DNA from 3 places in the Streptomyces sp. NPDC051921 genome. Region 3 is predicted to be linked to each of the others. Evidence: riboswitches for the same ligand, from Rfam matches in the RefSeq annotation. Region 3 holds a riboswitch; each other region holds the start of a gene.
The links. Region 3 has a riboswitch for cobalamin ahead of metE (5-methyltetrahydropteroyltriglutamate--homocysteine S-methyltransferase). Riboswitches for the same ligand answer to the same signal wherever they lie in the genome.
Positions count from the first base shown of each region.

Region 1: it holds a riboswitch for cobalamin, as region 3 does, so the genes downstream of both, AB0M16_RS05425 (acyl-CoA thioesterase) here and metE (5-methyltetrahydropteroyltriglutamate--homocysteine S-methyltransferase) in region 3, are expected to answer to the same signal.
Region 2: it holds a riboswitch for cobalamin, as region 3 does, so the genes downstream of both, AB0M16_RS06905 (ABC transporter substrate-binding protein) here and metE (5-methyltetrahydropteroyltriglutamate--homocysteine S-methyltransferase) in region 3, are expected to answer to the same signal.

Region 1 covers NZ_JBFAXU010000003.1:150,268-160,372, forward strand. Annotated here, with positions in the region: gene AB0M16_RS05395 (MBL fold metallo-hydrolase) at 1-371, opposite strand, end outside; gene AB0M16_RS05400 (helix-turn-helix domain-containing protein) at 442-1,419, opposite strand; gene pntB (Re/Si-specific NAD(P)(+) transhydrogenase subunit beta) at 1,942-3,360, opposite strand; gene AB0M16_RS05410 (Re/Si-specific NAD(P)(+) transhydrogenase subunit alpha) at 3,362-4,891, opposite strand; gene AB0M16_RS05415 (amidase) at 5,470-7,206, opposite strand; gene AB0M16_RS05420 (TetR/AcrR family transcriptional regulator) at 7,381-8,103, shown strand; partial or broken gene AB0M16_RS05425 (acyl-CoA thioesterase) at 8,424-8,762, opposite strand; cobalamin riboswitch at 8,892-9,111, opposite strand; gene AB0M16_RS05430 (SpoIIE family protein phosphatase) at 9,146-10,105, opposite strand, start outside.
Region 2 covers NZ_JBFAXU010000004.1:43,556-53,660, forward strand. Annotated here, with positions in the region: gene AB0M16_RS06860 (hypothetical protein) at 65-343, opposite strand; gene AB0M16_RS06865 (immune inhibitor A domain-containing protein) at 703-3,114, shown strand; gene AB0M16_RS06870 (hypothetical protein) at 3,259-3,561, shown strand; gene AB0M16_RS06875 (isochorismatase family protein) at 3,630-4,232, opposite strand; gene AB0M16_RS06880 (nicotinate phosphoribosyltransferase) at 4,377-5,705, opposite strand; gene clpS (ATP-dependent Clp protease adapter ClpS) at 5,818-6,123, shown strand; gene AB0M16_RS06890 (DUF2017 domain-containing protein) at 6,123-6,707, shown strand; gene AB0M16_RS06895 (amino acid permease) at 7,055-8,491, shown strand; gene AB0M16_RS06900 (M67 family metallopeptidase) at 8,568-8,993, shown strand; cobalamin riboswitch at 8,995-9,136, shown strand; gene AB0M16_RS06905 (ABC transporter substrate-binding protein) at 9,179-10,105, shown strand, end outside.
Region 3 covers NZ_JBFAXU010000019.1:41,469-51,573, forward strand. Annotated here, with positions in the region: gene scpA (methylmalonyl-CoA mutase) at 1-1,453, opposite strand, end outside; gene AB0M16_RS24270 (methylmalonyl-CoA mutase subunit beta) at 1,453-3,267, opposite strand; gene AB0M16_RS24275 (GNAT family N-acetyltransferase) at 3,395-3,952, opposite strand; gene metE (5-methyltetrahydropteroyltriglutamate--homocysteine S-methyltransferase) at 4,048-6,366, opposite strand; cobalamin riboswitch at 6,562-6,713, opposite strand; gene AB0M16_RS24285 (DUF4239 domain-containing protein) at 7,009-7,809, shown strand; gene AB0M16_RS24290 (hypothetical protein) at 7,958-9,232, shown strand; gene AB0M16_RS24295 (hypothetical protein) at 9,269-9,724, shown strand; gene AB0M16_RS24300 (oxygenase MpaB family protein) at 9,764-10,105, shown strand, end outside.

The DNA of each region.
Region 1 (10,105 bases), on a different contig from region 3:
AACGGTTCGACCTGCATGTGCAGCTTCTTGTTCCGGGCCATGAGGCGGCCCATCAGCCCGGTGGGCAGATAGGGTTCGCGGGCCCGGCCGGTGCGATAGGGGTCGAGGTCGGCGACGTGCCCCGCCACGGGGGCTCCGGTCAGACGGTGCAGCTCCGCGGCGGAGCCGAAGTGGTCGATGTGGCCGTGGGTGATGACGATCAGCGACACGTCGGTGGGGTCCACCCCATGGGCGGCGACCTGTTCGTAGATTCTCCGACCGCTGCCGGGCGTTCCCGCGTCGACGATGACGGGTCTGCGCCCCAGCAGCAGATACGCGTTGATGTTGTGCCGGCCCATGACCGGGAGGGGAACCACCTTGGTTCGGGACACTGTTCTCTCCTTGGGCATGACTGTCTGCCGTCGCGCGGTGGTCCGCGAACGGTCGGGGAGCATGGCGAAATCAGCGGAAGCGGCGCCGGTACTGGGCGGGGGTGGTCCCGAGACGGCGCCGGAAGGAACGATGCAGGCTCTCCACGGAACCGAGGCCGCTCAGGGCGGCGATCTCGGGCAGGCCGTGGCTGCTGTCCTGGAGCAGTCTGCGGGCCGCCTCCAGCCGGACGGACTCGACGTAGGCGGCCGGAGTGGTGCCCGTACGCTCGCGGAACAGCCGGGAGAAGTGGCGCACGCTCAGGTGCAGCCGTGCGGCCAGGGCATCCGCGGACAGGTCCTCGGTGAGGTGCTCACCGATCCACACGCGCAGGTCGTCCAGCCGGTCGCCGGGCGCCGCGGGAGGCGCGAGCGGGGCGCTGAACTGGCTCTGGCCGCCGGCACGTTTGACGTACATGACCATCGTCCGGGCGGTGGCCAGGGCGCGTTCGGGGCCGTGGTCCTCGGTGACCATGGCCAGTGCCATGTCCATCCCCGAGGCGATGCCGGCGCACGTCCACAGGCGCCCCTCGCGGATGAAGATCGGATCCGGGTCGACGGTGACGAGCGGGTGGTCGGCGGCCAGGCGCGCCGCCGTCCGCCAGTGGGTCGTGGCGGAACGACCGTCCAGCAGCCCCGCGGCCGCCAGCAGATGCGCGCCCGAGCAGATGGAACCCAACCGGTGGACACCGGGGGCCGTTTCGCGCAGCCAGTCGGTGATTCCGGGGTCCACCATCGGCTCCACCCCATGGTCGTGCACACGGACGGCTCCCGATACGAGCAGGGTGTCCACGTCGCCGTTCACCTCCTCCAGGGTCAGGTCGGCCATCAGCCGGATCCCGCTGGAGGTCGTCACCGGCTCGCCCCGGGCCGTCGCGATGCGGACGGTGTAGCCGGGGCGGCCGGTGCCGGCGACCCGTGTGGCGACGGAGAACACCTCGGCCGGACCGGTGACGTTGAGCAGTTCGACGCCGGGGAAGGCCACGAGGACGACTCTGTGCGGTAGGGGCATGTGCCGATCATTCCGCCCCGCCCCGAGGGCCGCAATGACCATGTTCTGTCAGATCCGGACATGGAGGTGCCCAGGTGGAGCCGCCGGTGCGGTGCGGCGGCATGCGGACGGCACGGCGCCCGCCCGGACGCCACGTCCCGGCGACCGGCCGGAGGCCCGGGGACCGGGCGTGCCGACGGGCGGCCTCTCCTGGAGCAGGAGGGGCCGCCCGGGGCAAGTGCTCGGATGGATACCGCTTGTGACCGTGCCGCACGTCCAGGCAGAGCGCCAAGACGTCGGAGTAGCTGCCCGGGGAGGGCGACCCCCGCTGTGGGTGGCGGCCGTCCAGTGCGACGGGTTGGCGTCCCCGTCGCCGACCGGTGTGCCGGCGGCGTCGCTCGGGAAGCGACCGCCGTGGACCAGCGGACCAGCGGGCCACCGGTTCCGCGGTCACCCACTGGGGGAAGGTGTGGCGCGGACCGCCCTCCACGGGGAGAGCGGTCGGCCCGATGTCACGCCGTCGCTCTCCACCGGCGTGGTGCGTCAGAGAGCGCCGACGATGTCCTCGACGCGGGCCTTCGCGTCGCCGAAGAGCATGGAGGTGTTCTCCCGGAAGAACAGCGGGTTCTGCACGCCCGCGTACCCGGAGGCCATCGAACGCTTGAACACGATGACCTTCTCCGCCTCCCAGACGGTGAGGACCGGCATGCCGGCGATCGGGCTGCTGGGATCCTCCGCCCCGGCCGGGTTGACCGTGTCGTTGGCGCCGATCACGAGGACGACGTCGGTGCCGGCGAAGTCGTCGTTGATCTCGTCCATCTCGAGGACGATGTCGTACGGCACCTTGGCCTCGGCCAGCAGCACGTTCATGTGTCCGGGAAGGCGGCCGGCGACCGGGTGGATGCCGAACCGTACGTCGACGCCCTTGGCGCGCAGCTTCGAGGTGAGCTCCGCGACGGGGTACTGAGCCTGCGCCACGGCCATGCCGTAGCCGGGCGTGATGACCACCGAGCGGGCGGAGCCGAGCAGTGCGGCGGCGCCCTGGGCGGTGATCTCGGTGTGCTCGCCGTAGTCGACGTCCGAGCCGGACGGCGCCTCGATGCCGAAGCCGCCGGCGATCACGGAGAGGAACGAGCGGTTCATGGCCTTGCACATGATGTACGACAGGTAGGCGCCCGAGGAGCCGACGAGCGCACCGGTGATGATCAGCAGGTCGTTGCCGAGCAGGAAGCCGGAGGCCGCCGCGGCCCAGCCGGAGTAGCTGTTGAGCATCGAGACCACGACGGGCATGTCGCCGCCGCCGATCGAGGCGACCAGGTGCCAGCCCAGCGCCAGCGCCAGGACCGTCACGGTGATCAGCAGCCACAGGTCCGGGGTGATCACGAACCACACCGTCAGGGCGACGAACAGGCCCAGGGCGCCGAGGTTCAGGGCGTTCTTGCCCGGCAGCACCAGCGGCTTGGAATCGGTCTTGGCCGAGAGCTTGAGGTAGGCGACGACGGAGCCGGTGAAGGTCACGGCACCGATGAACAGGCCGATGAACACCTCGGCGTGGTGGATGCCCAGCGTGCCGAGCGCGTCCAGGGCGGTGGCCTCCTGGCCTTTCGGGTCGTGCTCGACGTTCAGGAAGCCGTTCCAGCTGACCAGCACGGCGGCCAGACCGACGAAGGAGTGCAGCAGCGCGATCAGTTCGGGCATGCCCGTCATCTCGACGCCGCGGGCCCGCCGCAGGCCGATCAGCGCGCCGATGAGCATCGCCAGCAGCATGAGGCCGAGGCCGGCGCCGCTGATGTCGCCGTCGATCGCTAGCACGATCGTCGCGACGAGCGCGACGCCCATGCCGAGCATGCCGAAGGCGTTGCCGAGCCGTGCCGACTCGTGCTGGGAGAGTCCTGCCAGCGCGAGGATGAACAGCAGCGCGGCAACGAGGTAGGCCGCCTGCGCGGCGAGGGTCGCAGACATGTCAGCTCCTGTTGAACATGGCGAGCATGCGACGCGTCACCGCGAAGCCGCCGAAGACGTTGATACTGGCCAGCAGGATCGCCACGAACGACAGCACCGTGACGGCGGTGTTCGTGTGCCCGATCTGCAGCAGGGCGCCGACGACGATGATCCCGGAGATCGCGTTGGTGACCGACATCAGCGGTGTGTGCAGGGCGTGGTGCACGTGACCGATCACGTAATAGCCGATCACGATGGCGAGCACGAAGACGGTCACGTGCGGCAGCAGGGCCGCGGGCGCGAACCCGGCGGCAAGGAAGAGCACCAGGGCGCCCAGGGCCACCCCGCCGAACTTCTGCTTCGGCGTCATCGGCACCTTCTTCGGCTTCGGCGCCTCCGCCGGGGCCGCCGCGGGCACGGGGGCCGGGGTCGCCGAGACCTGGACCGGCGGGGGCGGCCAGGCCGACTCGCCCGCGCGGACGACGGTGATCGAGCGCTGCACCGGATCGTCCCAGTCCAGGATCAGACGCCCGTCCTTCTCCGGCGTCATCAGCTTCAGCAGGTTCACCAGGTTGGTGCCGTACAGCTGGGATGCCTGGGCCGGCAGCCGGCCCGCCAGGTCGGTGTACCCGATGATCGTCACACCGTTGTCCGTGACGGTCCTCTCGCCCTTCACCGTGCCGACGACGTTGCCGCCGTTGGCGGCCGCCATGTCGACGATCACCGACCCCGGCTTCATGGACGCCACCATCTCCGCGGTGATCAGTGTCGGCGCGGGACGCCCGGGGATCAGCGCGGTGGTGATGACGATGTCGACCTCACGGCACTGCGCGGCGTAGAGCTCGGCCTCGCGCGCCTTGTAGGCGTCGCCCATCTCCTTGGCGTAGCCCGTCTTCGAGACCTCGACCTCCGGGGACTCGATCGACAGGTACTCGCCGCCCAGCGAGCGGACCTGGTCGGCGACCTCGGGACGCGGGTCAGTCGCGCGCACGACCGCGCCGAGCGAACCGGCCGTGCCGATCGCCGCCAGCCCCGCGACACCCGCGCCCGCCACGAGCACCCTCGCCGGCGGGACCTTCCCCGCCGCCGTCACCTGACCGGTGAAGAACCGACCGAACTCGTGCGCCGCCTCGACCACGGCACGGTAACCGGCGATGTTCGCCATGGACGACAGCACGTCCAGCGACTGCGCCCGGCTGATCCGCGGCACCGCGTCCATGGAGAGCGCCGTGAAGGGACGGCGGCCCAGCTCCTCGACCATGGCCGGGTCGAAGGCCGGCGCGAACAGGGCGATCACCGTCGCCTCCGGCCGCACCCGGTCCAGCTGGGACGGGTCCGGGGCGTTCACGCCGAGCACCACGTCCGAGGCCGCCGCGTCCCCGAGGGTCGCCCCGGCGGCCTCGTAGGCGCTGTCGGCGAAGCCGGCCGCGAGGCCCGCGCCGTGGTCGACGACGACCCCGTACCCCAGTTTGCGGATCTGTTCGATCGTGGCCGGTGTGGCCGACACACGACGCTCACCTGCCCGCGTCTCCTTGAGGACTCCGACAATCACGAGTGTTCTCCGTTCACTGCGTCGGCCGTCACGGCCGCGATCGATCTCGAATCCCGAAGCGCTTCCCCGTCCCTCGGAATCGTCCGCGGTGACCTCGTCCGGAGGTGCGTCAGGCCGGATTTCAGGACGTGGGCGTGTCGAGCCAGTCTGCAGAGAAGGGTGGCATCGTGGGGGCCTTCCGCGAGAAGCGCGGGGCGTGCTTCTCGCGGAAGGCGACGTCCTCATGCCCGTCTCCGACGCCGCCGCAGAACATCGCGAAGGAGTCCACGCGGTGCGCGTCCTCCGGGTGTGCGAGGGGCGTGGTGCGGACCGTCAGGTGCCGGGTCGGGGGCGGGGGCGCGACGCGCGAGCGGCCCGGAGTACGGCGGTCCGCCGGTGCTCGGGCGTGGAGAGTGCGGCGACCTCGATGACGACCCGGGCCGGCACGCTCGCGCCGGCCGACCCCGATCTGGAGCGGTCGGCCGACGATGCGGCCCATCGCTCACCGCTCCGGCGCCGAGACCCGGAGGGCCGGCGCGAGGTCGCCGGAGTGCCCGACGCGCGGTTCGTCGAGCGCGCCGACGAGGACTCCCCTCAGGTCACTCCGCCGACAGGCGCGGCGTGCGCGGCGGCACCGTGCGCCGACTGCCGGTCTTCTCGAAGGCCGCCGCGAGGGACAGCAGGGCGTTGTCGTCGTAGGCGCGGCCCGCGAAGGTCAGCCCGACGGGCATGCCCGTGTCCGCCATGGTGCCCATGGGCACGGTCACCGTCGGGATGCCGAGGTGGCGGGGGACCAGGTTGCCGTTGGCGACCCAGACGCCGTTGCGCCAGCCGAGGTCCGCCGACTCCACGTTGACGTCCATGTCCGCGGGGCCCACGTCGGCCACCGCGGGGAAGACCACCGCGTCCAGGCCCAGTCCGTCCATCCACAGCTCCAGGTCGACGCGGCGCGTCTCCTCCAGCCCGCGCAGCCCCTGCTCGAGGTGCGGCATGTCGGTGAGGGAGGCGTACGGGCGCTCGCGCACGAAGCGGGGGTAGTCGCCGATCGTGTCGTCGAAGCCGGCGTACCGGTCGGGCAGTTCGCCCTCCTGCTTGGGCCAGATACGGTCACCGTCGACGTCGGCCAGGGTGGAGAGAGCCGGATCGCCGTTGGCGCGCAGGAAGTCGTCCCAGGCCCAGGCGGACAGGTCCTCGATCTCGAAGGTGAGGTACTCGAGGCTGACCAGTCCGCGGGTGAGCAGCGAGGGCGCTCCGGGGCGGTCGGACTCGTAGTGGGAGACCACGGGGAAGTCGACCTCGACCACCTCGGCTCCGGCGGCCTCCAGGTCGCGGCGGGCGGCCTCCCACAGGGCGATCACCGAGGGGCGCGTGTCGATGCGCTGCCCGGTCTGGCCGCCGATGCCTCCCTCGGGGTTCGTTCCGGCGTCGGGGTCGGCGTTGATGTACATCCGGGGCACGCCGACGCGCTTGCCGGCGAGCGCCGCGGATGCCGCCACGGCGTCGGCGGGCGCGAGGGCCGGGTAGGAGGCGGGGCGCACCTGCGACGGTGCGGGCAGGGTCACCCACGGCTGTGCGCGCCACAGGTCCCCGCGCGTGTCCGGGTCGTCGGCGACGATGACGTCGAGCAGTTCGAACAGGTCGGCCATGGTGCGGGTGTGCGGGACCACGACGTCCATGGTCGGCACGAGCGGCCAGTTGCCGCGGACCGAGATCACGCCTCGGCTGGGGGTGTAGGCGCACAGGGCGTTGTTCGAGGCGGGGGCGCGGCCCGAGGACCAGGTCTCCTCGCCGAGGCCGAACGCGCCGAAGGACGCCGCCGTCGCCGTGCCGGAGCCGTTGGAGGAGCCGGAGCCGTAGGCGCTGGTGAGCCAGTCGGCGCTGTACGGGCTCTCCGCGCGGCCGTACACGCCGCGCTGCATGCCGCCGTTCGCCATCGGCGGCATGTTGGTCAGGCCGATCAGGACCGCGCCGCCCGCGCGCAGCCGCTCGATGGCGAAGGCGTCGCGCTGGGCGACGAGGTGCTCGAACGCCGGGGAGCCGGACGCGGCCGTGAGCCCCTGGGCGAGGTAGCTGTCCTTCGCGGTGTACGGGATGCCGTCCAGCGGTCCGAGGGTCTCGCCGCGGGCGCGACGGGCGTCGGAGGCCTCCGCCTCCGCGCGGGCCTGCGGGTTCATCACGACCATCGCGTTCAGAGCGGTGGGCGTACCGGGCCGGTCGTACGCGTCGATCCGCGCGAGGTAGGCGTCGAGCAGCTCGACCGCGGTCGTCTCGCCCTTCTCCAGCGCTGCGCGCAGGTCGGCGATACAGGTCTCCACGACATCGAATCCGCGCGTCATGTGGGTGTCTCCTGGGTGGTGGGTGGGGCAGGCGGGCCACTGGCCGTCGGGGCGGCCGCTACCAGCGGGCCGTCACACACCCCATCGTTCTAACTAGATTTTCAGTCTAGAGTAAGAGTCTAGGTTTCCGGAATCTAGACTGGGACCTGGATTTCCGGAACCGAAGGTGAGCTCATGCCGACGTCAGAGACCGGGCCCGCGCTGCCCGACCGCCTCCCCCCGTCGAAGGGCGTGACCGGGTCGGCGGGCGTCGGGACCGGCGCCGCCTCGCGGCCTGCGGCGCGGGTCCCGACGGACAGGAGACGTCAGCCCAGCGGGGACGAGGCGCGGGGGCGGGCCATGCAGGCCGCCATCAGCGTCATCGCCGAGAAGGGCACGGCGGCCCTGCGGATGTCGGACATCGCCGCGCGGGCCGGCATGAGCACCGGGCACATCCTCTACCACTTCGGCAAGAAGGACAGGCTCCTGCTCGAAGTCCTCGCCTGGAGCCAAGCCGACCTCTGGTCCCGGTTCCAGCAGGCCGTCGACGAGGCCGCGTCCCCCGTCGAGAAGCTGGACCTGTTCGTCCGCTTCTACCTGCCCCAGCACCAGGGCGACGAACGCTACGCGCTGTGGACGCAGGTCCTGGCCCAGCGCCACGACGAGGCAGGCCGACAGATCCTCACGGAGCTGCTGGACGGCTGGGACGAGCGCCTGGAGGCCATCCTTCGTGAGGGACGGGAACTGGGGCACTTCGCCGACGTGGACCTCTCCGAGTTCACCATTCGGGCCATCGCCCTGCTCAGCGGGCTCTCCGAGGACGTGATGTTCGGACGGCCCCGCTGGCAGCGGGCCTCCGCACACGCGTTCGCCCTGTCGGCCCTCGAACGCGAACTGCGTCCTGCCGGTCGGGACTGACGACGGCCGGAGCCGTTGATCCCGGCACGCGTGGGGCGGACGACGGACCTCCGATGTCGCGCCGGGCTCCCCGAGGCGTGCGCGTACCGGCGGTGCCCACGGAGGCGCGACCGGCCGGGCCCACCTTCACGGTGCGCCCGCCGCGCCCGGCCGGATCCCCGTCCAGGCTGCCGCCACCGAGCTCGCTCGCAGACGTGCTCACCGGCTCGCTCGCCGGGGCGCGCCCGACGGGCAGCGGTCCCTGGGGGGCCGCCCGCACCGTCACCGCACGTTCGTGCCCCCCCGCCGTGGAGTCAGGACCGACCGGGCCGTACGACGTCGAGCGCGGGAACGGGGCGCGGGGTGCCGTCGGCGTCGATCGCGACGAAGGTGAGGAACGCGGTCGCGACCTCGGTGGCCGGTCCGGAGTTGTTCCACCGCTCCGCGGTGACCCGGACCCCGACCGTCATGGAGGTCCGCCCGGCCCTTTCGAGCCCGGCCTCGACGCTGAGCAGGTCTCCGGCCCGCACGGGAGCCAGGAAGCTCATCCGGTCGACCGACACGGTGACGGCCGGACCGTCCGCGTGGCGTCCGGCGGCGGCCGCGGCGGCGTCGTCGATGAGCTTCATCATCACGCCGCCGTGGATGGTCCCGTACAGGTTGGTGTCGTGGTCGCTCATGATGTGGGCCAGGACGACCCGGGAGTCGTCCGGCGTCTTCGTCGTACGGGCTGGGCTGGTGACGGTGGGATCGGCCACGTCAACTCTCCTTCGCGAGTCGCGGCAGGGCGGTTCCGCACGGCGGGGATCGCCGTCGTACGGGCAGCGGGCAGGTCTTCGGACTCGCGGGCACGCCACTCCTGACGGAGGACACCTACTGGCCGTCGCTTCCCAGCCCCGTCCGGGGCCAGTGCGTATGACGGCGGTCGTTCCCGCTCACCGCTGCGGGGCAGTCCCGGATTCCCACCGGGTTCCCTCTTGCGACGCTCCCGCCTGGAGGACGGGGCGAACCAGCTGCCCGGCCAGCCTACGGCAGCGGCCGCGTACGGGGCCGGGCCCGTGGATCAGGCAGGGGGAAGGGCCTGCTCGGCCCAGATGACCTTGCCCTCCCGGGTGTGCCGGGTGCCCCAGCGCTCGGCCAGCTGGGCGACCAGCAGCAGGCCCCGGCCGCCCTCGTCGGAGGTGAGGGCGCGGCGCAGGTGCGGTGCGGTGCTGCTGGCGTCGAATACCTCGCAGGTCAGCGTGGCCTGGAGGATCAGCCGCAGGTGGACGGGTGGCTTGCCGTAGCGGATCGCGTTCGTCACGAGTTCGCTCACCACGAGTTCCGTGGTGAAGGACAGCTCGTCGAGACCCCAGGCGCCGAGCCGCTCGGAGGCGAAGGCGCGGGCCCCGGCGACGGCCGCCGGGTCGGACGGCAGGTCGACTGTGGCGACGTGCCCCGGGTCGAGCGCCCGCGTGCGGGCGACCAGGAGGGCGACGTCGTCCGCCGGCCGGTCGGGCAGCAACCTGGACAACAACCGGTCGCAGACCGTTTCGGGGTCCTCCGGGCTCTGGGCGAGGACGTCGCTCAGCACCGCGCGAGCCGTGTCCACGTCGTGCGTCCGGCTCTCGATCAGGCCGTCGGTGAACAGGGCGAGGAGGCTGCCCTCGGGGAGCTCGAACTGGGCCGTCTCGAACGGCAGCCCGCCCAGACCGAGGGGTGGGCCGATCGGCACGTCCGGGAACCGGACCGAGGGCGGGACGGAGCCCCCGGCGCCCGATGCCGCGGCGGTGCGCACCGCCGGCAGCACGTGTCCGGCGCTGGCGAGCGCGCACACGCGGGGGACCGGGTCGTAGACCGCGTAGAGGCAGGTGGCGCTGATCTCTCCGTCGTCCCGTCCCTCCTCGCGCTGGAGCCGGATCACCACGTCGTCGAGGTGGGTGAGCAGTTCGTCGGGCATCAGGTCGATGTCGGCGAAGGCGCGGACGGCCGTGCGCAGACGGCCCATGGTGGCCGCCGCGTGCAGGCCGCGGCCGACGACGTC
Region 2 (10,105 bases), on a different contig from region 3:
CCCCGTCACGCGGCGACCGGACCGCGGCGACCCTCGGCGACAACCGGACGGAAGGGACTCGGCGTTACGAAACGGTCCGGGTGTCCGCCCCCGCGCCCACCGGTGCGGCCGGCACCCGGATCGCCGTCTCCTCGGCGCGCGCGGGATTCGTGACCAAAGGCTTGACGTGCCCCGTCCGGACCGGCATCGTCACCGCCACCAGCACTCCGAGCATCAGCCCCGCGGCGCAGATCGCCGCGATGCCGAGCGTCGTGGTCGTGCCAGAGAGCAGCAGCAGGGCGACGGTCGAGAAGACGACGGTGGCCGAACCGTAGGCGAACTGTGCGGCGTTCGGTCGCTGCATGGCGGGTTCCGTCCCTCGGGCACGTGGCGGTTGGGCGATCGGGTGTCTCGGCGGCGCGTGACTCTCCGCCGGGTCGACCCTACGACGGTGCATGCCCGGAGCGAACCGCTGGTAAGCGTGGCCTAACCCACGGCCGATGCACGGGGGGCGCAGGGGCGCACACGCACGTCGGATGTTCGTTCGAAGTTCGACTATCGGAAATCCGATCCCGCATAGTGCAGTTGGCCTGTCCAAGTCAAGATCTGTCTTTTCTGCTTCAACTCCGGTCGAATGTCGTCACTTGTGACGCGCTACCCCGCCCGGGCGGACACCCCACCACCCGGTCCGCGGGCGAGGAGCGCCGGGGAGGACAGATCCAAGTGACCAACAAGCGCAGGGCGATCAGAGCGTCCGCGATCGTCGTGGCCCTCGCGGCCACGGCCGCCACCGCCTCGACCTTCGGTACGGCATGGGCCGACGACCGCGGCAGCGCGCCGGTGGCGCGCTCCGGGCAGGCCGTGGACAAGCTCGCGGTCGACCACGACCTCGACGGTCCGTTCAGCAAGCAGCAGGAGCAGCAGCGCAAGGCCGCCATCGAGCAGGTGCTCAACGGCGAGACCAAGGTCGAGCAGCGCAACGGCTCCCAGGTCGTCAAGCTCGACAGCAAGAAGTACGTCGAGCTGGGCCGCGAGAAGACCGACAAGATCTTCACCATCCTCGTCGAGTTCGGCGACCAGGTGGACAACACCACCCTGGTCGACCGCAAGGACGACGACACGGACGAGCTCAAGCCGAAGTTCGGTGGCGAGCCCGGCCCGCTGCACAACGCGATAGCCAAGCCGGACCGCAAGAACGACAACTCCACGGCCTGGCAGGCGGACTACAACCAGCAGCACTTCCAGGACCTGTACTTCGGCACCGGCAAGGACAAGAAGGGCCAGCCGAAGCAGTCTCTGAAGACCTACTACGAGAAGACCTCGTCCGGCCGCTACTCGGTCGACGGCACGGTCTCCGACTGGGTCAAGGTCCCGTACAACGAGGCCCGTTACGGTTCCAACTACTGCGGCCAGACCAACTGCGCCAACGTGTGGGACACCGTGCGCGACGGCCTCGTGGCATGGAACGCCGACCAGAAGGCCAAGGGCAAGACGGACGCCGAGATTAAGGCGACGCTGGCGCAGTACGACCAGTGGGACCGCTACGACTTCGACGCCGACGGCAACTTCAACGAGCCCGACGGTTACATCGACCACTTCCAGATCGTCCACGCGGGCGAGGACGAGTCGGCCGGTGGCGGCGCCGAGGGCACCAACGCCCTGTGGGCCCACCGCTGGTACGCCTACGGCACCGACGCGGGCAAGACCGGCCCGGCGAACAACAAGGCCGGCGGCACGCAGATCGGCACCTCGGGCATCTGGGTCGGCGACTACACGATGCAGCCGGAGAACGGCGGCCTCGGCGTCTTCGCCCACGAGTACGGCCACGACCTCGGTCTGCCGGACCACTACGACACCTCCGGCGGCGAGAACTCGACCGGCTTCTGGACCCTCATGTCCTCCGGCTCGTGGCTCGGCACCGGCAAGGACTCCATCGGCGACCTCCCCGGCGACATGAACGCCTGGGACAAGCTGCAGCTCGGCTGGCTGAACTACGCCAAGGTCAACGACTGGCAGCGCGCCACCAAGACCACCCACAAGCTGGGCGTCTCGGAGTACAACACCAAGAACCCGCAGGCGCTCGTCGTCGAGCTGCCGAAGAAGAAGGTCACCACCGACGTCGTGGCTCCCGCCGAGGGTGCCACGCAGTGGTGGAGCGACATGGGTGACGACCTCAAGAACACCCTGACCCGCTCCGTCGACCTGACCGGCAAGTCGGCCGCCTCCCTGGAGCTCCAGGGCTGGTACGACATCGAGCAGGACTACGACTACCTGTACGCCGAGGTCTCCACCGACGGCGGCGCCAACTGGACCGCCCTCGACGGCACCGCCGACGGCAAGCCGCTGCAGAAGGACGCGTCCGGCGCCCCGGCCCTGACCGGTGCCTCGAACACGTACCAGAAGCTCGTCTACGGCCTGGACGCCTACGCGGGCAAGAAGTTCGACCTGCGCTTCCGGTACCAGACGGACGGCGGCGCGGGCGGCAAGGGCTTCACGGCCGACGCCATCACGCTGACCGCCGACGGTGCCGCCGTCTTCTCGGACAACGCCGAGAACGGTGACAACGGCTGGGTCGCCAAGGGCTTCTCGCGCATCGGCAAGGGCTTCGCGAAGGAGTACGAGCAGTACTACATCGCGGAGAACCGCCAGTACGTCTCGTACGACCAGACCCTCAAGGTCGGCCCGTACAACTTCGGCTTCACCGGCGACAAGGCCAGCTGGGTCGAGCACTACCCGTACCAGAACGGTCTGCTGATCTGGAAGTGGGACCTGTCCCAGAAGGACAACAACACCTCGCAGCACCCGGGTGTGGGCCGCGTCCTTCCGATCGACGCCCACCCGAGCCCGCTGAAGTGGGGTGACGGCTCGCTGATGCGCGGCCGCATCCAGGCCTACGACTCCCCGTTCAGCATCTCCCGCACGGACGGCTTCCAGCTGCACAAGGCCGGCGTCGGCACCTGGGTCCCGTCCCAGGCCGGCAACCCGACCTTCGACGACCGCAAGGGCGTCTACTGGTTCAAGGAGACCGAGCGCTCCGGTGTCCAGGTAACTGACACCAACACCAAGATCCAGGTCGTCAAGGAGGCCAAGGACGGCTCCACGATCACGGTCCAGGTGGGTCCCTCGACCAAGTAACGACGAGTTTTTCTGAATCGTCGCAGGTCAAAGCATGATCGGCCGTCGCCCCCTAGCGGGCGACGGCCGATCGTGTTTAGGTGCGTCTTACGGCTTCGGCCGTCCGACCTTATTGACAGTCGTTCCACGGGGGAGTGGTTCCGCATGCCCAACGGAGGGTTCTGCAGACTGCCGGGAGGCAGTGTCGTCGTCGCCATAGGACTGCCCAGCCCGGCCGGCGACGGGGCCACCGTCCGCTTCCTGGTGCACGCCGCGAACCGGGCCCGCGCCCTGACCCGGCTGCGGAACCTGGGCCTGCGTGCGGTCTACCTCCGCGGCAACACCGAGCCGCCCACCCCGGACGAGATCACGGCCGTCCTGCACCATCCGGAAGGCCTCCTGTGGCGGAGCACCGCCCAGGAGCTCTGGCACCCCGTGCGCTCCCTGCCGAAGGCCCCGGCCGCCTGAGAGCCGAGCCGGCGCCCCCGGCCCCCGGCCGCCCGAGCGGCGCCCGGTGGCCCGCCCCGGCGCCGCGGCTACGGGGCGACGACCGGCTTTCCGGTCAGCTCCACGCCCGCCTCGCGCAGGTCCTCCAGGGCCCGGTCCGTGGTCTCCTTCGCGACGCCGGCGGTCAGGTCGAGCAGGACGTGGGTGCGGAAGCCCTCCCGGGCCGCGTCCAGGGCGGTCGCGCGCACGCAGTGGTCGGTGGCGATGCCGACCACGTCGACCTCGGTGACCTCGCGGGCGCGCAGCCACTCGGCCAGCGCGCTGCCGTTCTCGTCGCGCCCCTCGAAGCCGCTGTACGCGGCCTCGTAGGCGCCCTTGTCGAAGACGGCGTCGATCGCGCCGGCGGTGACCGCCGGCGCGAAGTTCGGGTGGAAGCCGACGCCCTCGGTGCCGGCCACGCAGTGCCGCGGCCAGTTCGTCACGTAGTCGGGCGCCTCGCCGGCCGGGGCGAAGTGGTCGCCCGGGTCGACGTGGTGGTCGCGGGTGGCGATCACGTGCCGGTAGACGGAGCCCGCCGTCTCGCCGATCAGGTCGGTGATGGCGGCGGCGACGTCCGCGCCGCCGGCCACCGCGAGGCTGCCGCCCTCGCAGAAGTCGTTCTGCACGTCCACAACGATCAATGCGCGGTGCATGACAGGTCCTTAGCGGTCGGATCGGGAGGGCGGATCGGGCGTCGGTTCTCGGACGGATTCGAGCCTAGAGACTTCCCCCTCCCTACGGGAGGGGGCGCTCAGTGCGCGACGCGCACTCCGTCACCTGCTCCGTGCGGCGTGCGCTCACACGTACTCGGTCGGCAGGACCGGCTCGCCCCGCGACAGCTGGGTCGCCGACAGCGGCAGCCCCGCGCGGGCCGCGATGTGCCGGGCCCGGGCCGCCTCCAGGGGCTCGCGGGCCACCACGTCGCCGCCCTTGACGAGCTCGACGAGCAGCTGCCGGTCGACAAGCTCCGACGGGACGGGCCCGGTGCCGACGACCTCGGCCTCGGCGACGCCGGCGGCGTCCGCCCGGCGGGCGGCCCACTTGCGGCCGCCGACGGAGGCCTTGCCGCCGACCGACTTCTTCGCCACCGGCGTCAGCGGGGCCTTCGGGTCGGCCGAGGAGGCCCGGGCGACCAGCTTGTAGACCATGGAGCAGGTCGGGTGGCCGCTGCCGGTCACCAGCTGGGTGCCCACCCCGTACGCGTCCACGGGCGCGGCCGCGAGCGAGGCGATGGCGTACTCGTCGAGGTCGGAGGTGACCACGATCTTGGTGTCCGTGGCGCCCAGCTCGTCGAGCTGTGCCCGCACCCGGTGGGCGACGAGCAGCAGGTCGCCGGAGTCGATGCGGACGGCCCCGAGCCCGGTTCCGGCCACCTCGACGGCGGTACGGACGGCCTCGGCCACGTCGTAGGTGTCGACGAGCAGGGTGGTGCCGCTGCCCAGCGAGTCCACCTGGGCCCGGAAGGCGTCGCGCTCGGTGTCGTGGAGCAGGGTGAAGGCGTGGGCGGAGGTGCCGACGGTCGGGATGCCGTAGCGGAAGCCGGCCGCCAGGTCGGAGGTGGAGTCGAAGCCGCCCACGTAGGCGGCGCGCGAGGAGGCGACGGCGGCCAGCTCGTGGGTGCGCCGCGCACCCATCTCGATCAGCCGGCGTCCGGCGGCGGCCGAGGACATGCGCGAGGCGGCGGCCGCGATGGCGGAGTCGTGGTTGAGGATCGACAGGACGACGGTCTCCAGGAGCACGCACTCGGCGAAGGAGCCCTCGACCCGCAGGATCGGCGAGCCGGGGAAGTACACCTCGCCCTCGGGGTAGCCCCAGATGTCGCCGGAGAAGCGGTAGCGCGCGAGCCATTGCAGGGTCGGTTCGTCGACGATGTTCCGCTCGCGCAGGAAGCCGATCACGCCGGCGTCGAAGCGGAAGTTCTCGACGGCGTCCAGGACCCGTCCGACGCCCGCCACCACGCCGTAGCGCCGCCCCTCGGGCAGTCGGCGGGTGAAGACCTCGAAGACGGACCGGCGGTCCGCGGTGCCGGCCCTGAGGGCCGCCTGGAGCATGGTCAGCTCGTACTGGTCGGTGAAGAGAGCGGTCGACGGCACGTCCACCGGCAGCCCAAGGTCCGCAGCGTTCATGTGAGGATGCTACCGCAGTATTCGTCACTCTGACGAATACTGCGGGAATGTGCGGCGCGGCACGGGTGACCCGTTTGTGCGACCGACGGGTCGGGGTGGCAGCATGGGGTAAGTGAGCGTTGCGCCTATCGAGATCGAACGGACCGAATCGGCCGAGGAGGTCTCCGCCGTCGTCGAACCCGACGTGCCCTGGGTGACCCTCGTCCACAATGACCCGGTCAACCTGATGAGCTATGTCACCTACGTCTTCCAGGCGTACTTCGGCTACTCCAAGGACAAGGCGCACAAGCTGATGCTCGACGTGCACAACAAGGGCCGCGCGGTGGTCTCCAGCGGCACCCGCGAGGAGATGGAACGGGACGTGCAGGCGATGCACGGCTACGGACTGTGGGCGACCCTCTCCCAGGACCGCGGCTGATGGCGGGCCATTTCGAGTCCCTCCCGGGCGGCGGCGCGGCCGTCGCGCTCGACGAGGTCGAGATCTCGATCCTGCGCTCCCTGGCCGTCCAGCTCATGGAGCTGATCGGCCCCGGCGACGAGCCCGTCGAGGGCGAGGACCCGCTGGCGGCACTGTTCGCCGAGGGGCCGAGCGAGCCGCCCGCCGACCCGGCCCTGCGCCGGCTCTTCCCCGACGCGTACGGGGACGACACGGACGAGCTGCGCCGGGCGGCGGCCGACTTCCGCCGCTTCACGGAGAACGACCTGCGGGCCCGCAAGCGCGAGGACGCGCTCGCGGTGGTCCGCAGCCTCGACACGCTCGCCTCGGCCGCGGCCGGCGAGGGCGGCGGGATCCTCAAGCTCACGCCGGACGAGTCGCGCGCGTGGCTCGGCGCGCTCAACGACCTGCGGCTGACCATCGGCACCCGCCTGGACGTCACGGACGACGACGAGAGCGAGCAGCTGTACCGGCTGCCGGACTCCGATCCGCGCAAGCCGATGGTGATGGCGTACCTCTGGCTCGGCGGACTGCAGGAGTCGCTCGTCGAGACGCTGATGCCGTAGTCGCCGCACCCGGCACGGCCGAGCACCCGCGACGGCGGGTGTTCGCTCAGCGGACGCTCAAATCCGGATAACGAATGCGTTATCAAAGAACCCTGCTTTGCTCTGTTGGGTCCGTTTCATCCCTCTTTTTGTGTGGTCCGGGTCACGCGCAGGGGCCTCGATCACGGTTGAGCGCGTGATAAATCTTCACGACCACCCGGGGACGCCACCCCTGTCCCCGGGGGCGCTTCGACCGGCTGACCGCCGGTGGCACTCCATTCCACATCCGGGGGGATCAGGACCTGGTCCGCAGCACAGACGGCCGAGCCGGCCGGTGCGCGGATCAGCATGGAGAAAGGCGCACCACCATGACCTCTGCGCAGGTCGACCAGCAGCACGACGGCAACGAGGCCGCGGACACCGCGGCGGGCGAGGGCTACCACCGGGCACTCGGCGCACGCCAGATCCAGATGATCGCGATCGGCGGTGCCATCGGTACCGGCCTGTTCCTGGGCGCGGGCAAGGGCATCTCCATCGCGGGACCGAGCCTGATCCTCGCGTACGCCGTCGCGGGCCTCGTCATCTTCTTCATCATGCGGGCGCTCGGCGAGCTCCTCATGTACCGCCCCGTGTCGGGCTCCTTCTCGGAGTACGCGCGTGAGTTCATCGGCCCGTTCGCGGGCTTCGTGACCGGCTGGACGTACTGGCTCTTCTGGGTCGTCACCGGCATCACCGAAGTCACCGCCGCGGCCACCTACATGACGTACTGGTGGGACATCCCGCAGTGGCTGTCCGCCCTCGTCTTCACCGTGATCCTCTACGGCGCCAACCTCATCTCCGTGAAGCTCTTCGGTGAGCTGGAGTTCTGGTTCTCGATGGTCAAGGTCACCGCGATCGTCGGCATGATCCTCATCTGCGCGGGCATCCTGACCCTCGGCTTCTCCGACGCCGGCGACACCGCCTCGGTGACCCACCTGTGGAGCCTCGGCGGCTTCTTCGCCGGCAAGGACGGCATCTTCTCGACCCTGATGACCCTTCAGATGGTCATGTTCGCCTTCCTCGCCGTCGAGCTGGTCGGCGTGACCGCGGGCGAGTCGAAGGACCCGAAGACGGTCCTGCCGAAGGCCATCAACACCGTGCCGTGGCGCATCGCCGTCTTCTACGTCGGCGCGCTGATCATGATCCTGTCGGTCGTCCCGTGGACCGCGTTCAAGCCGGGTGTCAGCCCGTTCGTCGCGGCCTTCGAGCGCATGGGCCTCGGCGTCGGCGCCGCCATCGTCAACTTCGTCGTCCTGACGGCGGCCCTGTCCTCCTGCAACTCGGGCATGTACTCGACCGGCCGCATGCTGCGCGACCTCGCGCTCAACGGCCAGGGCCCGAAGGTCTTCACGAAGCTCACGAAGTCCGGCACCCCGCTGGTCGGCACCACCGTCTCGGCCGCGCTGATGACGGTCGGCGTCTGGATCAACTACCAGTGGCCCGGCGAGGCGTTCAACTACGTCGTCTCCTTCGCCACCATCTCCGGCATGTGGGCCTGGATCGTCATCCTGATCTGCCAGATCCGCTACCGGCTCAAGGCCGACCGGGGCGAGCTGCCGCAGTCCTCGTTCAAGGCGCCGGGCGGCATCTGGTTCAGCGTCTTCTCGCTCGCCTTCATCGGCATGGTCGTCGTGACCATGGGCATGGACGCGGACAACCGGGTCGCCCTGTACGGCGCGCCGGTCTGGGGCCTGCTCCTGGCCGTCGCCTACCTGGTGCTCAAGGCCCGCAACCCCGAGGGCGCCGCCTTCGCCAAGCGCTCCTGACCGGCACCGTCTCGGCATCCGGGCCGTCTCGTACCACTCCTCGGTACGGGGCGGCCCGTCTGCTTATCCTGTCGGCATGCTGACCATCACCCGAGCCCTGTTCGACCAGATCGTGGAACACTCCCGTGCGGACCACCCCGACGAGGCCTGCGGCGTGGTCGCGGGTCCGGTCGGCAGCGGCCGCCCCGAGCGCTTCATCCCCATGCTGAACGCCGCGCGCTCGCCCACCTTCTACGAGTTCGACTCCGGCGACCTGCTGAAGCTCTACCGCGACATGGACGACCGGGACGAGGAGCCGGTGATCGTCTACCACTCGCACACGGCGACCGAGGCCTACCCGTCCCGTACGGACATCTCCTACGCCAACGAGCCGAACGCCCACTACGTCCTCGTCTCCACCGCCGACACCGACGGCGCGGGCCCCTTCCAGTTCCGCTCGTACACGATCGTCGAGGGCGTCGTGACGGAGGAAGAGGTCAAGGTCGTCGAGGCGTACGAGTGACCGCTCCGATGATCATGCGAGACTGAGCGCGACCAACGGGCGGCAGGAGCCAGGAAGCCGGTGCGAATCCGGCACGGTCCCGCCACTGTGACCATCCCTCCCGGGATGGAAGCCAGGAACTGACCTGCCGCCTTCCCACCACCGATCGGGGACGCGGAGATCCCCGTCAGGAGGCCCGTTCCGTCATGTCCTGGCGCCGTACGTCACTGCTGCCCGCCGCCGCGCTCATGTCCCTCCTCGCCGCCTGCTCGGCCCCCGCCGCCAAGCCCTCGGCACGGCCCGCGCCCGGCTTCCCGTACACCGTCGCCAACTGCGGCGTGAGCACCACCTACCAGGCCCCGCCCCAGCGCGCGGTGACCATGAACCAGCACGTCACCGAGGTCATGCTCGCCCTCGGCCTGGAGAAGTCCCTGGTCGGCACCGCCTACCTGGACGACGCCGTCCTCCCCTCCTACAAGAAGGCCTACGACGCCGTCCCCGTGCTCGCGAAGGAGTACCCCTCCAAGGAGGCCCTGCTCGCCGCGAACCCCGACTTCGTCTACGGGGGGTACGCCTCCGCCTTCGACGCCACGGCCGGCCGGAGCCGCGCCGACCTGGAGCGCGCCGGGATCGCCACCCGCCTCAACACCGAGTACTGCCCCAGCGGCAGGAGCTCCTTCGCCGACCTCTACCGCGAGGTCGACGAGGTCGGCCGCACCTTCGGTGCCGCCGACCGGGCCGCGACCTGGGCCGCCACCGCGAAGAACACCGTCGCCGCCGCCGAACGGCGCCTCAAGGGCGTCGCCCCCGTCTCCGTCTTCGTCTACGACAGCGGCGACAAGACGGCCTTCACCGCCGGCGGCAAGGGCATCGGCAACGAGATCATCACCCGCGCCGGCGGCCGCAACGTCTTCGCCGACCTCGACAAGGCCTTCGGCGACGCCACCTGGGAACAGGTCGTCGCCCGCAAGCCCGAGGTCGTCGTCATCTACGACTACGGCTCCACCACCGTCGAGCAGAAGAAGCGGCGCCTCCTCGACGACCCCGCCCTGCGCGAGGTCCCCGCGATCAAGAACCGCCGCTTCGCCGTGATGCCGCTCTCCGACACCGTCCTCGGCGTCCGGGCCCCCGCC
Region 3 (10,105 bases):
TGTCGACCTTGAGGACCTCGATCTGCTCGTCGCCGTCGACGCGGTACTTGTTCACGCCGATGACCGGCTGCCGCCCCGAGTCGATCCGTGCCTGCGTACGGGCCGCGGCTTCCTCGACGCGGAGCTTCGGGATGCCCGCGTCGATGGCCTGCGCCATGCCGCCGGCCGCCTCGACCTCCTGGATGTGCTGCCAGGCCCGGCGCGCCAGGTCGTAGGTGAGGCGCTCCACGTAGGCGCTGCCGCCCCACGGGTCGATGACCCGGGTGGTGCCCGACTCCTGCTGGATGAGGAGCTGGGTGTTGCGGGCGATGCGGGCCGAGAAGTCGGTCGGCAGGGCCAGCGCCTCGTCGAGCGCGTTGGTGTGCAGCGACTGCGTGTGCCCCTGGGTGGCCGCCATAGCCTCCACGCAGGTGCGGGTGACGTTGTTGAACACGTCCTGGGCGGTCAGCGACCAGCCCGAGGTCTGCGAATGGGTGCGCAGCGAAAGGGACTTGGCGTTCTTCGGGTCGAACTCCTTGACCAGCTTCGCCCACAGCAGGCGGGCCGCGCGCAGCTTGGCGACCTCCATGAAGAAGTTCATGCCGATCGCCCAGAAGAACGACAGGCGCGGCGCGAACGCGTCCACGTCCAGACCCGCCTCGCGGCCCGCCCGGATGTACTCGACGCCGTCCGCCAGGGTGTACGCCAGCTCCAGGTCGGCCGTCGCACCGGCCTCCTGGATGTGGTAGCCGGAGATGGAGATGGAGTTGTAGCGCGGCATGTGCTGCGACGTGAAGGCGAAGATGTCGGAGATGATCCGCATCGACGGCTTCGGCGGGTAGATGTAGGTGTTGCGGACCATGAACTCCTTGAGGATGTCGTTCTGGATGGTCCCCGTGAGCTTCTCCGCCGGCACCCCCTGCTCCTCGGCCGCGACGATGTACAGCGCGAGGACGGGCAGCACCGCCCCGTTCATCGTCATCGACACCGACATCTTGTCCAGCGGGATGCCGTCGAAGAGCTGCCGCATGTCGTAGATCGAGTCGATGGCCACGCCCGCCATGCCGACGTCGCCGGTGACGCGCGGGTGGTCGCTGTCGTAGCCGCGGTGCGTCGGCAGGTCGAAGGCGACCGACAGGCCCTTCTGACCCGCCGCCAGGTTCCGCCGGTAGAAGGCGTTGGACTCCTCGGCCGTGGAGAAGCCCGCGTACTGCCGGATCGTCCACGGCTGGTTGACGTACATCGTCGGGTACGGGCCGCGCAGGTACGGCGCCATGCCCGGGTACGTCCCGAGGAAGTCGACGTCCGTCAGGTCACGGCCGGTGTACAGCGGCTTGACCGCGATGCCCTCCGGCGTCTCCCACAGCAGGTCGTCCCCGCCGGCGGCGCCCTTGACGGCGGAGCGCCACTCGTCGGCGCTGCCCGCCGGGGTCGGGGATCCCAGGTCGATCCCGGTGAAGTCGGGGATTCCCATCAGGACACTCCCATGCGGTCGAGGGTGGCGGAGAGGACGGCGACGGCGTCGCACCCCGCGAAGACGTGGCTGTCGACACCGGCGTACGTTCCCCGGCCGGCCAGGGACACGTGCCCGGCACCGGCCGCGCGGAGGGCGGCGGCGGTGGACTCGGCCTGCTCCTCGTAGAGCGCGTCGCTGGAGCAGAGGCAGACCTCGGTGGCCCCGCTGTCCTCGAAGGAGCCCTCGGTGACCGGCTCGATGCCGCCCGCCTGGAACAGGTTGGCTGCGAAGGTGAGCCGTGCGGTGTGCGCGGCGGCGGGCCCGAGGGCCGCCAGGTACACCCGCGGCCGGGCGCCGGTCGCCGCCAGGTGGGCGTCGGATCGGGCGCGCAGCACTTCGTACGCCTCGTCGCGCCGCACCTGGGGAAGGCCCCCCTCCGGCGTGGCCGGTGCCGGCTCGCGCACGACGGGCTTCTCCGCGAGGTGCGGGAACTCGCTGACGCCGGTGACCGGCTCGCGGCGCTTGGCCAGCGCCTTGGACCGCTCGGCCCAGGTGGCGGCGAGCCGCTCGCGCAGGACGCCGGAGCGCAGGGCCGCCGCCTGGCCGCCCGTCTGCTCGATCTCCTGGAAGAACTCCCAGGCGGCGTGGGCGAGTTCGTCGGTCAGGGACTCCACGTACCAGGAGCCGCCGGCCGGGTCGATCACCCGCGCGAGGTGCGACTCCTCGATGAGGATCGTCGACGTGTTGCGGGCGATCCGGCGGGCGAACGCGTCGGGCAGACCGAGCGCGTGGTCGAAGGGGTGGACCGTGACCGACTCGGCGCCGCCGACCCCGGCCGCCAGCGTGGCGACGGTGGTGCGGAGCATGTTCACCCACGGGTCGCGGCCCGTCATCATCACCGGCGAGGTCACCGCGTGCTGGAGCTGCGCCCCGGCCGCCGGGACGCCACAGGCTTCCGCGACCCGGGCCCAAAGGCGCCGGGCGGCACGGAACTTGGCGATCGTCAGGAACTGGTCGGCGGTCGCCGCGTAGCGGAACTCCAGCTGCCCGAGGGCCTGCTCGACCGTCAGGCCGCCGTCGGTCAGCGCCCGCAGATAGGCGACACCGGTCGCGAGCGAGGCACCCAGCTCCTGCGCGGCCGAACCGCCGGCCCCGTGGTAGGGCAGTGCGTCCACGGTGAGGGCGCGCAGCCCCGGGTACGCCTCGGCGCACAGCCGGGCGAGGGCGACCGTGGCGGGGAAGCCGTCGCCGTCGTACGCGGCGCCGGTGCGCGCCTCCGTGCCCAGCGGGTCGGCACCGAGGTTGCCGCGGACGGCCTCGGGAGCGACCCCCCGACGCGTGTGGATGTCGAGGAGTTCGGTGGCCGCGGCCGAGGTCTCCGGGCCGGCCTCCAGGACGACCGGGGCCAGGTCGAGGTAGACGTCGCGGAGGGTCCGGTCCAGCTCGGTCACCGCAATGCCGCCCGGCCCCACGGCCAGCCACAGGGACGTGACGCCGTTCTCGAGGTCGGTGAGCACCGCCTCCGGGTCGGCGGTCACGTGCCGCTGACGCACGTCCCAGCCGCCGGCCGTGTTCCCCTCCGCCCGGCCGGACCGGACGAACGGGGCGAAACCGGGAAGACCGGGATCGGGCGCGCCGTCGGCGGACGTGTAGAGGGGCCGGGCACGCAGGCCGTCCTCCAGCACGGTGGACAGCGCGTCCTCGGCCTCGGTGTCAGGGATGTCCTTGCCCGACCTGCTCAGCACGCCCGCCACGAGGCGCTGCCACTGTGCATGGGTCGCTGCGGAGAACTCGGCGGCCAGGGAAAGGCCGTCGTCAGGCAGCACAGTCATGCCCGGATGCTAGGCCAGATGCACAACGGAGCAGCAGGGTGATCAGCTGTGACCTTGACCTCTCCGGATCGGCCTTGATCAGGCAACACCTTCCGTGCTCGACCGGTCCGTCCCCGGGCGGCGCGCCTCAGCAGCCCACCACCGGCAGCCCCGCGAGCGCCGGATGACCCGGTGCGAGGAACACCGTCCGCGACGGGCCGTCCCCCGGGCGGGGGAACACCGTCTGCCGCCAGCCCAGGTGCCGGAAGAAGGACAGCGCCCCGGCGTCGCGCCGGTCGGGCGCCACCCAGACCCGGTCGTCGACGGCGGGCGCCGTCAACGTGTCCAGGATCCGCGTCGCCACGCCCCGCCCGCGTGCCGCCGGAGCGACCACCAGGTCCGCGATGCGTACGGCGCCGGCGAGCCACTCCTGCGCACGGGCGTCCCCGGACAGCAGTTCCCCCGCGTACGGAACGGGGGTGCGGGTGGCCGTCCCGAACCCGCACAGGAGACTGTCCGCCCGCGCCGTCACGGCCAGGAAACCCGGCGACCGCGCCTCCTCGGCGATCCGCTCGCGCAACTCCCGGGCGTGCCGGTCGTCCTGCCCCGGGATCCGCCCGCGCGCGGCGAGCCGTCGCAGGTGGACGAACTCGTCCGCGAGCGCGAGCGCCGACTCTCCCGGGTAGACCACCGTCGTGATGTCCATGAACCGTCCTTGCAGCTGGTGGGGATGGGCAGGGGCCCGGCCCGGGGCGGAGCGCGACGCGCCCGCCCCCGGGCCGGTCGGGGCGAGGAGCGGGATCAGGCGGTGGGGAGCTCACCGCGCACGCTACGGGCGGCCGCCACGAGGTGGTCCAATGAGGCCCGGGTCTCCGCCCAGCCGCGGGTCTTCAGCCCGCAGTCGGGGTTCACCCACAGCCGCTCGGCCGGGATGGCCCGCAGACCGGCGCGCAGCAGGGCCGTCGCCTCCTCGGCGCTCGGGACCCGCGGGGAGTGGATGTCCCAGACGCCGGGCCCGGCCTCGCGGGGATAGCCGTGGGCGGCGAGTTCCCGGGCGACCTGCATGTGGGAGCGGGCCGCTTCCAGGCTGATGACGTCGGCGTCGAGGTCGTCGATGGCCTGGACGACGTCGCCGAACTCGGCGTAGCACATGTGGGTGTGGATCTGCGTGTCCGGCCGCACCCCGCCGGTGGTGAGGCGGAAGGCCTCCGTCGCCCAGGCGAGATAGTCCGGCCGGTCGGCGGCGCGCAGCGGCAGCGTCTCGCGCAGGGCGGGCTCGTCGACCTGGATGACCGCCGTGCCCGCGTCCTCCAGGTCGCCCACCTCGTCGCGCAGGGCGAGGGCGACCTGCCGGGCGGTCTCGGCGAGCGGCTGGTCGTCACGGACGAAGGACCAGGCGAGCATGGTGACCGGGCCGGTGAGCATGCCCTTGACCGGCCGGTCCGTGAGGGACTGGGCGTACGCCGTCCAGCGGACGGTCATCGGCGCGGGGCGGGAGATGTCGCCGGCCAGGATCGGCGGGCGGACGTAGCGGGTGCCGTACGACTGGACCCAGCCGTGCCGGGTGGCCAGGTAGCCGTCGAGCCGCTCGGCGAAGTACTGCACCATGTCGTCGCGTTCCGGCTCCCCGTGCACGAGGACGTCGAGGCCGGTCTTCTCCTGGTAGGCGATCACCTCCTGGATCTCGGCCCGGATGCGTTCCGCGTAGCCGTCGGCGTCGATCCGGCCGGCCCGGAGGTCCGCGCGGGCGCCGCGCAGTTCGGCGGTCTGCGGGAAGGAGCCGATCGTGGTGGTCGGCAGCAGCGGCAGGCGCAGTCGGTCGCGCTGGGCCGCGGCCCGTTCGGGGTACGCCTGCGAGCGGCGCGCGTCGGCGGCGGTGACGGCCGCGGCGCGGGCGCGCACGGCCGGGTTCCGGGTGACGGGGGAGTGCGCGCGGGAGGCGAGCGCCGCGCGGTTCGCCGACAGCTCGCCGGCGACGGCGCCGGCGCCGGCCGACAGGCCCTTCGCCAGGGTCACGACCTCCGCGGTCTTCTGCCGGGCGAAGGAGAGCCAGCGCAGGATCTGCGGGTCGACGTCCTTCTCGGCGGACGCGTCGAGCGGCACGTGCAGCAGGGAGCAGGAGGCGGAGACGTCCACGCGGTCGGCGAGGCCGAGCAGCGTGCCGAGGACGGCGAGGGACTTCTCCAGGTCGCCGACCCAGACGTTGCGGCCGTCGACGACGCCCGCGACCAGGCGCTTCCCGGGCAGTCCGCCCACGGCGGCGAGCGCGCCGAGGTGGGTGGCGGCCGGTCCGGTGAAGTCCAGCGCCAGCCCCTCGACGGGCGCCTTGGCGAGCACGGGCAGGGCCTCCCCGAGCCGGTCGAAGTAGGAGGCGACGAGGATCTTCGGCCGGTCGGCGAGCGCACCGAGGTCACGGTAGGCGCGCGCGGCGGCGTTCAGCTCGGCCGGCGTCCGGTCCTGCACGAGGGCGGGCTCGTCCAGCTGCACCCACTGCGCGCCGGCCGCCCGCAGATCGGCGAGGACCTGCGCGTACACCGGAAGGAGCCGGTCGAGCAGCGTGAGCGGGTCGAAGCCGGCGGCCACGCCGGGCGCCGGCTTGGCCAGCAGCAGGTAGGTGACGGGCCCGACCAGGACGGGCCGGGCCGTCAGGCCGAGCGCGAGTGCCTCGCGCAGTTCGGCGACCTGCTTGGCGGAGTCGGCCGAGAACACCGTGTCCGGCCCCAACTCCGGGACGAGATAGTGGTAGTTGGTGTCGAACCACTTCGTCATCTCCAGCGGGGCCACGTCCTGCGTGCCGCGCGCCATGGCGAAGTACCCGGCGAGCGGATCCGCGGCGACGGCCTCCCGGTGCCGCTCGGGCACCGCGCCCACCATCACGGTGGTGTCGAGGACGTGGTCGTACAACGAGAAGTCTCCGGTGGGGACTTCGCCGACACCGGCCTCGGACAGCTGCCGCCAGTTCGCGGCGCGCAGCTCGGCGGCGACGGACCGGAGGGCCGCGGCGTCGACCCGCCCCTTCCAGTACCCCTCGACGGCCTTCTTCAGTTCCCGCCCGGGTCCCTGGCGGGGATAGCCGTACACGGTGGCCTGAGCGGCCGCGGTCGTGGACTTCGTGCTCACGGAGATCTCCTTCGCGATCTGCATCCCTGAGATCCCGGCGGGACGGGGGCGCGAAGGGGTGACGGACGGGACGGGGACGAGCACGCGCCGCGCGGCGCCGGCGCCCGCGCCGTCGTACGTCTCGTTCCACTCCGACCCGCCCACGAGGTCGCCGGGAGATCCGCGCGCGGAATCGTCCGCGTGCGGGCAACGGGCAGGTCTTCGGACTCGCGGGCACGCCCTCCTGACGGAGGACACCTACTGGCCGTCGCTTCCCAGGCCGTGTGCATCGGCCCAGTGCTGTGTGACGGCGGTCGTTCCCGCTCACCGCTGCGGGGCAGTCCCGGATTCCCACCGGGTTCCCTCTTGCGACGCGCCCGCCTGGATGGCGGGGCGAACCAGCTGCACCGCCACCCTACACGCGGCCCGCCGGGGCCGGGCGGCCTCGGGCCGAACGCGACGGTCCACGTCGGAAGCGGGACCGGCGGGGCGAACCGGCGGCCCGGTCGGCCCACTTGCCGTCCCGTACGGGTGAGCCACTGCTCCCGTGTCCGAAGGAGGAGGCAACCACGTGTTCCCGGGCAGACACGCGCGGGTGATCAAGCCTTTCCCGGCACGTCCGGGCACGCGCCCGGCGGTGATCGATCCCTAGTATTCCGGCACATGTCGCTCTGGCTGCTCAACCACTTCAGCACCTTCACCCTGGCCCTCCTCACCGTCGGCGGGACCGTCGCGCTGGCGGTCGCCGGGAGCGTGCTCGCCCGCCGCAAGTACCCTTCGCTCGCCGAGGGGGAGCACAACGACATGGTCGGGGTGACGTTGGGCATGTTCGGCGCGATCTACGGGATCATCCTCGCCTTCGTGATCGTCACCCTCTGGACGCAGCTGGACAGCACACAGACCATCGTCGCGACCGAGGCCACCGACGTCGCCCTCATCGCGCGCGACGCCGCAGCCTTCCCGCCCCCGGTGCGCGGCCAGGTCGACGCCGCGCTCAGCGGATACGTCCACGCGGTCGTGGAGGACCAGTGGCCCCGGATGCGTGCGGGAGAACCGAGCTACGGGACCACCGCCGTCAAGCTCCAGGCCGTGTTCGACGCGCTCCAGGCGTACGAGCCGAAGACCGCGCGCGAGGAGGTCTTCTACGAGGAGGCCGTCGCCCGACTCAACGACGTCGCCGGCCAGCGCCGGGCCCGCCTCACCATGGCCGAGCAGGAACTCCCCCCGCTGCTGCAGGTCCTGGCCTTCGGCGGCGCGGTCGTCCTGATCCCGCTCACCTTCCTCTACGGCATGCGCAGGATGCGGATCCAGCTCCTCTTCGTCTCCTGCGTCGCCGCGCTCATCGGCTTCAGCCTGCTGCTCGTCTTCGTCCTCGACCGCCCCTTCGCCGGCGACCTCAGCGTGAGCCCGGCACCGTACCGGGAGGGGGCCCTCGCCCGGTACTGGACCGAAGAGGCCGGCTAGCGCCCGTCGTCCCGGTCCGGGCAGAACCGGCGAACTGCCCGGGCTCGCCGCCGGCCGGCGGCGCGGTTCCTCCGGACGGAGGGGGAGGAGTGGCAGACTGACGCGGTTCGATCATGACGGAAACACATGCGTCAGAGGAGCCGTGCCGTTGAGCGTCACCATCGCAGGACAGATAGACATCGCGGGCCCGGTGGGCAAACTGCTCCACCGGCGTCCGCTGCAGAACAGCACGGTCATGCAGGGCTTCGGCATCGATCCGGCGTCCGGCGACATCTTCGTGCTGCAGATCATGCAGGGCGACGTCAAGCTGCCCGACGAGCCGGCCGCCGTCGACTACCCGACCCGCAAGACCAAGGGCGACCTGTGCCTGACCCGGCTCAACCCGTCCGGCGCGATCACCGGCCACATGTACCTGCGCGGGTTCGGACACGGCGTCAGCCTGGGCGTGGAGAACCGTGACGGGACGGTCTGGCTCTGGACCGAGACCGCGTCCTCGCCGAACAGCAAGAACGAGGGCTACGGCACGGCCGTGACCAGCTTCCCGTTCCAGACCGGGACGACCGTCGACTACGGCTCCTCGGCCCACACGCCGCCGTACCGGCCCGACCCGGCGTGCCGCGGCATCACCCCGACGATCGACCGCAGCGCCGACGAGCTCGTGGTCCGCTTCAACCTCAACGGCGTGATGACCTTCGAGCGGTACGACCTGGCCCAGGCGGCGGCCGGGGTCTGGCAGGCCAAGCAGCGGCTCACCCCGGCCGTCCCCGCGGACGGCGTCGACTTCCAGGGATACGCGTCCCACGGCGGCGTGCTGTACACCCTGAAGGGCCAGAGCCTCGACGCCGCCCCGCTGCCCGGCAACACGCACATCGCCGCCATCGACTGGGCCACCGGCGCCCTGCTCGACCACCAGCACATCACGGCCGGCCCCGGCCTGACGTGGCGCGAGGCGGAGGGGATGGCCGTCTCCGTCCGCGACGGTGTCCCGCACCTGCACTTCGGGTTCGCCTGCGAGGACCCCGGCCCGCGCACCTGCACGATCCTGTCCCTCTCGGCGGCCCCCGAGACCGACGGCGTGAAGGTCCTCACGGACTGGCAGCCGATCACCCTGGCAGCCGGGGTGACCGCTGATCAGAACGCCCCGCAGGGACGCCTGATCAGCCTCGCCGGCACCACGACCCTCCAGCTCTCCGGCGGGGTCAAGGGCCCCTTCACTGCCGACACCGTCCTCGGCACCCTGCCCGACTCGCTCACCCCGAGCGTCGTCGCCCGCGCCACCGTGCCGCGCGACAACGCCCTCGGCGGCCCCGCCGTCGCCCGCGTCGAGGTCGGCACCGACCGCGCGGTGCGGCTCTACGGCGGACGCACGACCAACCCCATCGCCTGGGCGCAGCTCGACAACGTCAGCGCCGTCTGGCGCTGACCCCCACACCTTCCCGGCACCAAGGAGCCCACCACCATGTCGCAGAACCGCCGCAGCGTCCTCGGCGCGGCCCTCGCCCTGCCCGCCGCCCTCACCGTCGGCGGCCTCGCCGCCGCGACCCCGGCGGCCGCCGACCCCGGCACGGTCGACGCCGGAGCCTGGACCCCGCTCGTCCTGGAGCCCGGCATCACCCCGAACGCGACCGCGATCCCCGAGGTCCGGCTCGTCACCATCGCCGGCACCACGTTCCTCCAGGCCCGCGGCCTGGTCACCTGCAACCTCACCGGCGACGCCAAGATAGGCCGCCTGCCCGACGGCTTCGCGCTGCCGACCGGCTACGTGCGCGCGGCCGTGCCCCGCAACAACAGCCAGGGCATCAACGCCTGCCGCCTGGAGATCAACACGGCGGGCTCGGTCAGCGTCTTCGGCGCCAACACCGGCAACCCGATCACCTGGGTCCAGCTCGACTCCGCGCAGACGGTCTGGCGCTGACCCGTCGACCCGTACGGGCCCCGGCCCTAGCCTGAAGCCATGCGGTCGGACGCGACGAAGCACGACGCCGACCCGGGACTCTTCGGTCCCGGGTCCGTGACCTGGCAGCTCCACGGCGACCCCGTCATGTGGATCGGCGGGGTGCGCGCCCTGTACCTCCAGGCGCTGCATCCCGTCGCCGTCCGCGGAGTCATGATCAACAGCGACTTCCGCCGGGACCCCTGGGGACGGCTCATGCGGACGGCGAGCTTCGTCGGCACGCTCAGCTACGGCACCTCCGAGGCGGCCGAGGCCGCCGGCGCCAGGGTGCGCAAGATCCACCGGCTGCTCGGCGTCGACGCCCCCGAACTGCTGCTGTGGGTGCACTGCGCCGAGATCGAC